One region of the Weizmannia sp. FSL K6-0777 genome, then DNA from elsewhere that is predicted to be linked to it. Evidence: riboswitches for the same ligand, from Rfam matches in the RefSeq annotation. Region 1 holds a riboswitch; the other holds the start of a gene.
What was found. Region 1 has a riboswitch for FMN ahead of ribD (bifunctional diaminohydroxyphosphoribosylaminopyrimidine deaminase/5-amino-6-(5-phosphoribosylamino)uracil reductase RibD). Riboswitches for the same ligand answer to the same signal wherever they lie in the genome.
Positions count from the first base shown of each region.

Region 2: another riboswitch for FMN. It lies ahead of NST70_RS08705 (ECF transporter S component); the one in region 1 lies ahead of ribD (bifunctional diaminohydroxyphosphoribosylaminopyrimidine deaminase/5-amino-6-(5-phosphoribosylamino)uracil reductase RibD).

Region 1 is NZ_CP151971.1:3,570,522-3,574,731, forward strand. Features, by position in the region: gene NST70_RS17070 (bifunctional 3,4-dihydroxy-2-butanone-4-phosphate synthase/GTP cyclohydrolase II) at 1-431, opposite strand, end outside; gene NST70_RS17075 (riboflavin synthase) at 449-1,096, opposite strand; gene ribD (bifunctional diaminohydroxyphosphoribosylaminopyrimidine deaminase/5-amino-6-(5-phosphoribosylamino)uracil reductase RibD) at 1,077-2,189, opposite strand; FMN riboswitch at 2,306-2,445, opposite strand; gene ychF (redox-regulated ATPase YchF) at 2,520-3,620, opposite strand; gene NST70_RS17090 (DUF951 domain-containing protein) at 3,781-3,981, opposite strand; gene NST70_RS17095 (mechanosensitive ion channel family protein) at 3,971-4,210, opposite strand, start outside.
Region 2 is NZ_CP151971.1:1,850,154-1,854,363, reverse strand. Features, by position in the region: gene NST70_RS08715 (ATP-binding protein) at 1-1,095, shown strand, start outside; gene NST70_RS08710 (peptidoglycan DD-metalloendopeptidase family protein) at 1,204-1,920, shown strand; FMN riboswitch at 1,991-2,126, shown strand; gene NST70_RS08705 (ECF transporter S component) at 2,274-2,852, shown strand; gene NST70_RS08700 (ferredoxin) at 2,883-3,131, opposite strand; gene NST70_RS08695 (helix-turn-helix domain-containing protein) at 3,397-4,210, shown strand, end outside.

The DNA.
Region 1 (4,210 bases):
GCTTCCGTATGGCCGGACCGTTCCAGGACGCCGCCTGCTTTGGCCACTAACGGGAAAATATGCCCCGGCCGGTGAAAGTCTTCGGCTTTTACCCCGTCTTCTGCCAGGTGCCGGACCGTTTTGGCACGTTCAAATGCGCTGATGCCGGTCCGGGTGGCAGCATGGTCAATGCTCACGGTGAAGGCCGTTTCATGGCTGTCGGTATTTTGCCGTGCCATCGGGTAAAGATCGAGCTGCTGTGCTTTTTCCGCCGAAATCGGTGCACAGATGAGCCCGCGTCCTGCTTTGGCCATCAAATTGATCATTTCCGGTGTCGCTTTTTCCGCAAGGCCGATAAAATCACCTTCGTTTTCCCTATTTTCATCATCGACGGCAATCACGACTTTTCCGGCCTTTAAGTCTTCTACTGCTTCTTCAATGGTATGAAACAAGTTTTTCACCCCTTTGTTTACATAAAACCTTGGTCTTTTAAGAGCGCCATCATGCCGCTCTCTTTTTCCGCCCGTTCTCCGTTCCTGAACAGCCCTGCCATATACTTGGCCAAAATATCGCATTCAATATTCACGGCATCGCCAATCTTTTTTTCCGGCAATATCGTATGCTGCTGCGTATGCGGCACCAATGAAACGGTTAATTGCCCGCCCGCAGCCCCGAACACAGTCAGGGAGGTGCCGTCGAGTGCAACCGATCCTTTTGGGATCAGAAAGGCGGACAGGGAGGAGGGAACAGAAATCGTGATATAAACGGCATTTTCCATCCTTTGTTTCAAACAGACCGTGCCCGTGCCATCAACATGCCCTGTGACAAAATGCCCGCCGAACCGCCCGCCTGCAGCCATTGCTCGTTCAAGGTTGACTTTGCTGCCGATGTTCAGTCCGGCCAATGCCGTGCTGAAAAATGTTTCAGGCATGACATCAGCCGTAAATGCATTTGGCGTATAGGATGTGACGGTTAAGCAAACACCGTTCACTGCAATGCTGTCGCCAAGCCGTACATCTTGGAGAACCGTCCTGGCCTGTACGGCAAGCTTAAGGGAGCGGGGGCCTCTTTCCACACGTTTCAATATGCCGATTTCTTCAATAATCCCTGTAAACATGCGCCGGCACCTCCTTTTGGACGGCAGCCGTGATTTTTAAATCAGGCCCGATCTGTTCCACTTTTTCAAACCGGAGCGGCAAAGCATCGGCCACCTTGCCAAACCCGTGTCCATCGAAAGGGGACGGCGCGTTTTTCCCGCCGATCACTTTCGGGGCAATGTAAAAAATATACTGCTGCACTGCGCCTTCTTTTAAAAATGAGCCGTTTACTGCCGCGCCGCCTTCGACGAGTAAAGTCATAATGCCTTTTTCCCCGAGCGCTGCTAACACGTCACGGATCAAGAGGCGGGCATGCGGCATGCGGACCACTTCGACATCAAGCTGCTTCAGACATTGTTCTTTTTCTTTTGGTGCATCGCTTCCGCAAAAAATAATGGTTGGCGCATCGCCGTTTAGCACTTTCGCTTCCGGCGGGATGCGCAAATGGGTGTCTAATACAATGCGAATAGGATTTTTCCCGGAATGGGGCAAACGTGTGGTGAGAAGGGGGTTATCATGGAGAACGGTTTGTATGCCGACAAGTATTGCATCATGCCTGCTTCTTAACCGGCGGGCATCACGCCTTGCTTCTTCACTTGTGATCCATTTGCTGTCACGGGTTTCAGATGCAATTTTTCCGTCTGCCGTCATGGCGGTTTTGACAGTGACAAACGGTGTTTTCGTTTGAATAAAGTGGAAAAAAGGGCGGTACAACTTTTCCGCTTGTTCCTTCAATATCCCGGTTTCCACTTTTACTCCGGCTTGCCTGAGCTTTTCTATTCCTTTGCCTGCGACAAGCGGATTGGGGTCCAATGCAGCGATATATACTGTTTTGATGCCTTTTTCAATTAAAAAATCTGCGCACGGCGGCGTCTTTCCGTAATGGGCACACGGCTCGAGCGTCACAAAAACTTCAGCACCCTCTGCAAGCGGCCCGGCCTGTTCCACCGCAAGCCTTTCCGCATGTTTTTCTCCCGCCTTTAAGTGGGCCGCCATCCCGGCGATCGTGCCGTTTTTCACGACGACACTTCCAACCGGGGGATTCGGGGAAGTCTGCCCGGCCACACTTTCGGCCAAATGGAGTGCAAGCTGCATATAATCTTCTTTTTGCAATCCTTTCATGCCTCCTGTATTCAATTTCCGCCAACATACACCCGTGAAAACAAAAAACCCGCACGAAGATGTGCGGGGCAAAACGGCATCATGAAATACACGTTCCAATGAAACGTTTGATCCTTCTCCCATCCAGACTGTCACTGTCGGCTTTGGAATTTCACCAAATCCACCGCATTCCGGAGAATACGGGTCACGGGCTTTGAGTTTCCTCATCACCGCCGGTCGGGAATTGCACCCTGCCCCGAAGGAAAATATTCGACTGATACCTATTTTAACGGATGATTTGAATTTTTTCAATACAATTTGAATATTCGTCCAAAAGTCCTGTTATACATTAAACCTGAAATGCATGACATCGCCGTCCTGGACAACGTAGTCTTTTCCTTCCAGGCGCACTTTTCCGGCTTCTCTTGCTGCTGCCACGCTGCCATATTTGATTAAATCTTCATACGACACCGTTTCAGCCCGGATAAACCCTTTTTCAAAGTCGGAATGGATAATGCCTGCGCATTGCGGGGCTTTCATGCCTTTTTTGAATGTCCACGCGCGGACTTCCGGTTCCCCGGCCGTAAAATAAGTCGCAAGGCCAAGCAGGCTGTAAGCAGCTTTAATCAGCTGGTCAAGTCCGGATTCCTGGATGCCGAGTTCGGTTAAAAACATCTTTTTCTCATCGTCATCCAGTTCGGCAATTTCTTCTTCAATGCGGGCACAGATGACAATCACTTCCGCGCCTTCCTGTTTGGCATATTCACGCACCTTCCCGACATACGGGTTTGCAGACGGATCCTGAATGTCATCTTCCCCGACATTGGCCACATACAAAACCGGCTTGCTTGTTAAAAGCTGGAACCCTTTGACGATTTTTTGCTGGTCTTCGGTCAGTTCCACCGCCCGTGCCGGTTTTTCCGCTTCAAAAGCCGCCTTTAATTTGGTCAGCACTTCATATTCGGCAACGGCTTCTTTATCCTTCTGTTTTGCGATTTTCTCTACACGCCCGATCCGCTTGTCCACCGTTTCAAGATCGGCCAGGATCAATTCAAGATTGATCGTTTCGATATCATCAATCGGATCGACTTTCCCGGAAACATGTGTAATGTTCTCGTCCTCAAAACAACGAACGACATGGCAGATTGCGTCCACCTGGCGGATATGGGAAAGAAACTTATTCCCGAGCCCTTCCCCTTTGCTTGCGCCTTTGACGATCCCGGCAATATCCGTAAATTCAAAAGTGGTCGGGACCGTTTTTTTCGGATGGTACAGTTCTGTTAATTTTTCCAGCCGTTCGTCCGGCACTTCCACCATGCCGACATTCGGGTCAATTGTACAAAACGGATAGTTCGCAGATTCGGCCCCGGCTTTTGTAATCGCATTAAATAAAGTCGATTTTCCGACATTCGGCAAACCGACAATTCCGGCTGTTAACGCCATTTTATGTCCACTCCTTCAAACATTCTCGTATCTTTCAAGTTTTTCCCGGCTGTATCAAAAACCCCCGGGGTGCCACCGGATGCGCCCGGTTAACATGTTTCGTTTGCCGGCCTTATTTTAACCGCACCCCGGCTCCCAAAAAAAGACACCCATAAAAGGGCTATGCTTCTTCGTGCTTAACGAGGATTTTTTTCAGTTTGCGGGCAAATTCCCTGCGTGGCAGCAGCACGCTATGTCCACATCCTTCACATTTAATGCGGATATCCGCCCCCATCCGGATAATTTTCCAGCGGTTTGTGCCGCACGGATGCTGCTTTTTCATTTCCACAATATCATACAACCCGAAATTTTTATCTTCCATGTTCATCCCCCTTTAGAAATTGGCCGGCCAATGCCTCTTCTTTCTCAGTACGGGAATAAGTCACCATTTTCGGATAAGGTGCATGGATGCGATTTTCGTCCAATGCTTTTTTAATTTCTTTTTTCAGCACTCTCGCAATATACCAGTGTGCCATCGGGAGGGTTTCCGCTACCACCCTGAGTGTAACATCCGTGGTGCCGAGCTGCTGGACGCCCAACAGTTCAGGCTC
Region 2 (4,210 bases), 1.7 Mb from region 1:
ACCCGTGATGAAATCGGGGAACTGGCCACCGCTTTTAATACGATGGGGCGACAGCTTAAATTTAATATGGACGCCTTAAAGCAGGAAAAAGAGCAGCTGCGGAATATTTTAAGCAGCATGGCCGACGGTGTTTTGACCTTTAACCGGGACGGTGCCATTTTAATCATGAACCCGCCGGCTGAGATGTTTCTTCAAAACTGGTATCATAACCAGGCTGCAAAAGACGCCCCGCTTCCTGAAGGGTTGTCCGCATTGCTTGCGAAAGTGGTCGAAACGGAGAAAGAACAGACGGATGAAATTGAAATCAACGGCCGGTACTATGTTATGATTGCAAGCCCGCTTTATAATTTGTCCCGGATCCGCGGCGTTGTCACCATTATCCGCGATATGACGGAAGAACGGAAGCTGGACAAGCTGCGCGATGATTTTATCGCAAACGTTTCGCACGAATTGCGGACGCCGGTTGCCATGTTGCAGGGATACAGCGAAGCGATCATTGATGATATTGCGGCAAGTGAAGAAGAAAAGAAAGAATTTGCCAAAATCATTTACGATGAAACGCTAAGGATCGGCCGGCTTGTCAATGAGCTGCTCGATCTGGCAAGAATGGAAGCAGGGCATTTTTCGTTCAGAATGGAGCCGGTCTCATTTAACAGTTTCATTGAAAGAGTGACACATAAATTTAACGGCATCGCGAAAGAAAAAGGAATCGACCTCGTTTGCGAGACTTCGGACAGCGATCTCACCCTTGAAATCGATGCCGACAGAATTGAACAGGTGCTGACGAATTTAATTGATAACGCCCTCCGGCATACTTCCCCGAACGGTTACGTCAAAGTAAAAGAGGAAGAAGCACCCGGCGGCGTATATGTACACGTCGAAGACAACGGATCCGGTATACCGGATGAGGATTTGCCGTTTGTATTTGAACGCTTTTACAAAGCGGATAAAGCAAGGACGCGCGGCAAATCGGGAACAGGGCTGGGCCTTGCGATTGCCAAAAACATTGTCGAAGGGCATGGTGGCCGGATCTTTGTCAAAAGCAAATTAGGGGAAGGGACCACCTTTTCATTTTTCCTTCCAAAAAAAGGCTGACCTCTGCGCCGGGTCTGCCTTTTTTTGTATATTTTCCCGTTTTTTGCGCATCTTAGAAGATGGCTTTGCTTGAAACGGAATTGAAAAAATGAAAATGGGGTGGATCAATTGCCGGCATACATCAAAATATGCCTTTTCGTTTCATTGACAGCTGCATGCCTGGGGTTTGCCTGTTCGGCAAATGACGTAGCCGCATCCGGGTCGGTTATCCATGAAGCGACAAAAGACTGGATTTTTCCGGCGGCAGGGACGATCTCCGACACATTTAACACAAGATACGGCACACATAAAGGGCTTGATATTGCCGGAAGATACCGCGCAAAAGTATTCAGCGCCCAAGAAGGTACCGTTACCCGTTCCTATCTGTCCGCATCCTACGGCCATGTTGTTTTTATCCGCCATCCGTCCGGTTATGAAACGGTTTACGCCCATCTTGCCGGAAGGGCAGTGAGAGCGGGGCAGCATGTTGAAAAAGGAAAGGTGGTCGGCTATATGGGTTCGACCGGCCATTCAACTGGTATCCATCTTCATTTTGAAGTGCATAACGGGCCATGGACGCCGGATAAGAAAAACGCCATTGACCCGTTTTTGATCTTCGGACCAGGCGCGCCGGGCCAGACGGTTTCCGCCAAGACCCATGATCCTTACGGGGTTTTTGCTGCTTCCACCGTCCCTCAGCCTGCAGCTTACACTGTGAAAAAAGGCGACACGCTCTGGAACATTGCCCTCCATTTTCATACGAGCGTGGGAAGACTGAAAAGCTGGAACAAATTGCGGTCGGACCGGATTATGGCCGGCCAGGTGCTGAAAATAAAAAATGAATGAAAGTGGTGCGGAATGCTTCACAAAATGGCAGCCGGCATGTATAATAAGCTTGTAATCAAAATTTCATACGATTTATCTTCGGGGCTGGGTGAGATTCCCGACCGGCGGTGATAAGGCAGTTGCCTTTCAGTCCGCGAGCCGGATTTTCGGCAGGATTTGGTGAAATTCCAAAACCGACAGTATAGTCTGGATGGGAGAAGATAAAGGTTGCCAGTGTTTAATGACGTGTTAAACGCTTATTTGGACTCGCCTATTACAAAGCCCCCGACATTTTGTCAGGGGCTTTTCATTTTGGTCCGTGGCACCTTTCTTCCTTTGATGATAAATCGGTCACAAGGAGAGAGGAAGTTTAAATGAAGAAATGGGATGTAAAGCAATTCGTTGCGGTCGCGTTGCTCAGTGCTCTGGCTTCTATGCTGATGTTTATTAAATTTCCGGTTCCGCCTTTTCCATCGTTTTTAACAGTGGACTTCAGCGACATTCCGGTATTGGTGGCAGCCCTTCTTTACGGGCCAATGGCTTCTGTTGTAGCGGAACTGATCAAAAATATCCTGAATTATCTATCGCTCGGCAGTGAAGCAGGGGTACCGATCGGGAATGTGGCAAACTTTTTTGCAGGGATGCTGTTCGTCCTGCCGACATATCTCATTTACAAACGGATGCGGACAAAAAAAGGCATGACTGTAGGTCTAGTCACTGGCACGGTATCCATGTCGGTATGTATGAGCATTTTAAATTATTTCGTCATTTTACCGGCTTACCTGTACTTCATGAACTTTTCGGTCGGGAATGTAAAAGCGTATATTGTGGCGGGCGTGCTGCCTTTTAATCTTGTAAAAGGCCTCATCGTGACGGTTTTGTTTATGCTCATGTTTACAAAAATGAAAAATTGGATTGACAAAGCATCCGCCATTGGGGGAAAAAGAATATGAAAAAAAGCAGGCCATTTGAGCCTGCTTTTTTCATTCGTATTTTAACGGATCGCCATCAAAAGGCTTGTCGGAAACTTTAATCGATTCTGTCGGGCATCCTTCAAAGGCATCCATCAGGTCATCTTCCAATATTTCCGGGACTTCCGCAGTGCCTTTATTATCATCCAAAATCACGAAAGAAAGCCCTTCATCGTCATAGTCGAAAATATCAGGAGCGCTGGCGGAACAAGCGCCGCAAGCGATGCATGTATCTTTGTCCACGATTGTAAACTTTGCCATTTTGATTCCTCCTCGTTGTTCAATCATGGCAGAAAAGAAAAACAGGCAGCCTCGTCATGTGCACGAAGGCATGCCGGTGTTTCTCCTTCATTTTAAAACTCTTTTTTTCTTATTTCAATAGCGGGCTGGCGGAGTTCGTGAAACCTGTCGAATCAATGAAAAAAATGGTAAACAAATCGCCTGTTTCCATGTTAAAATAGAACCAACCCCCGATTTTTCCTTGCACTTCCCCCTTTTTTCAGCTAAAGAACAGGAGAGGATTCAGATGCCTTTTTTACAGGCTGTATTGCTGGATTGCTTCAGCAACCTGAATGGAGAACGCACCCCTTATGCTGTTTTTCATCTATTAAACGGCAAAAAATCAGCACAGACGATCCAGGATTCCCATTTTTTCAAGATTGGCAGGCTCTTTCAAACGTTTCCATTTATTTCCCGTGAGGCTTTCACACGCGAAGTAGAGGCCCTATTAAAAGCCGGGTTGCTGCAAAAAAGCGGCCCGGATGCCTGCGTGGTCACAGAAAAAGGTGCTGCCCTGCTTTTGGCAACCGGCAGGATGGAAGAACGGTTTCCTTACCTGGACGGCTTGAAATACCAGGATTCGGCAAATCTGTTTTGGAAAAGGTTGAATCTCATTACCCAGGCCGTATCCAACTTAGTGTATGGAAATAAAGTATATTATCCGGTTCAAAGGGACCCGGCTCTTCAGGCTTGGGCAAAAAACTGGCTGAAACAGCATGCAAAAAGCAGGATTGCGTTAGCGGAGCATCTGTACCGTGAATTTTACAGCCTGTTTTCCGGCAGCCCGCCGGAAAAGCCTGAAATTTTTGTCCTTCGGTTGACGGGTGCGGGCCGGATCGGATATACGATCACGCAGGCTGCCTCCGCCCTGCACCTTGATCCTGTAGAGTACTGGTACCGATTTTTGCATTTGCTTCATTTTATCGTCCGGCGCATCCTTGGAGATCCTGAAACATTCCGGTATTTATACCAAATGCTTCACGATGTGCAAAAGGCCTTGCCACTGACCCGGTCTGCCGCGGTGACATTCGGCTTCTTGAAGCAAGGGAAAACGATTGCGG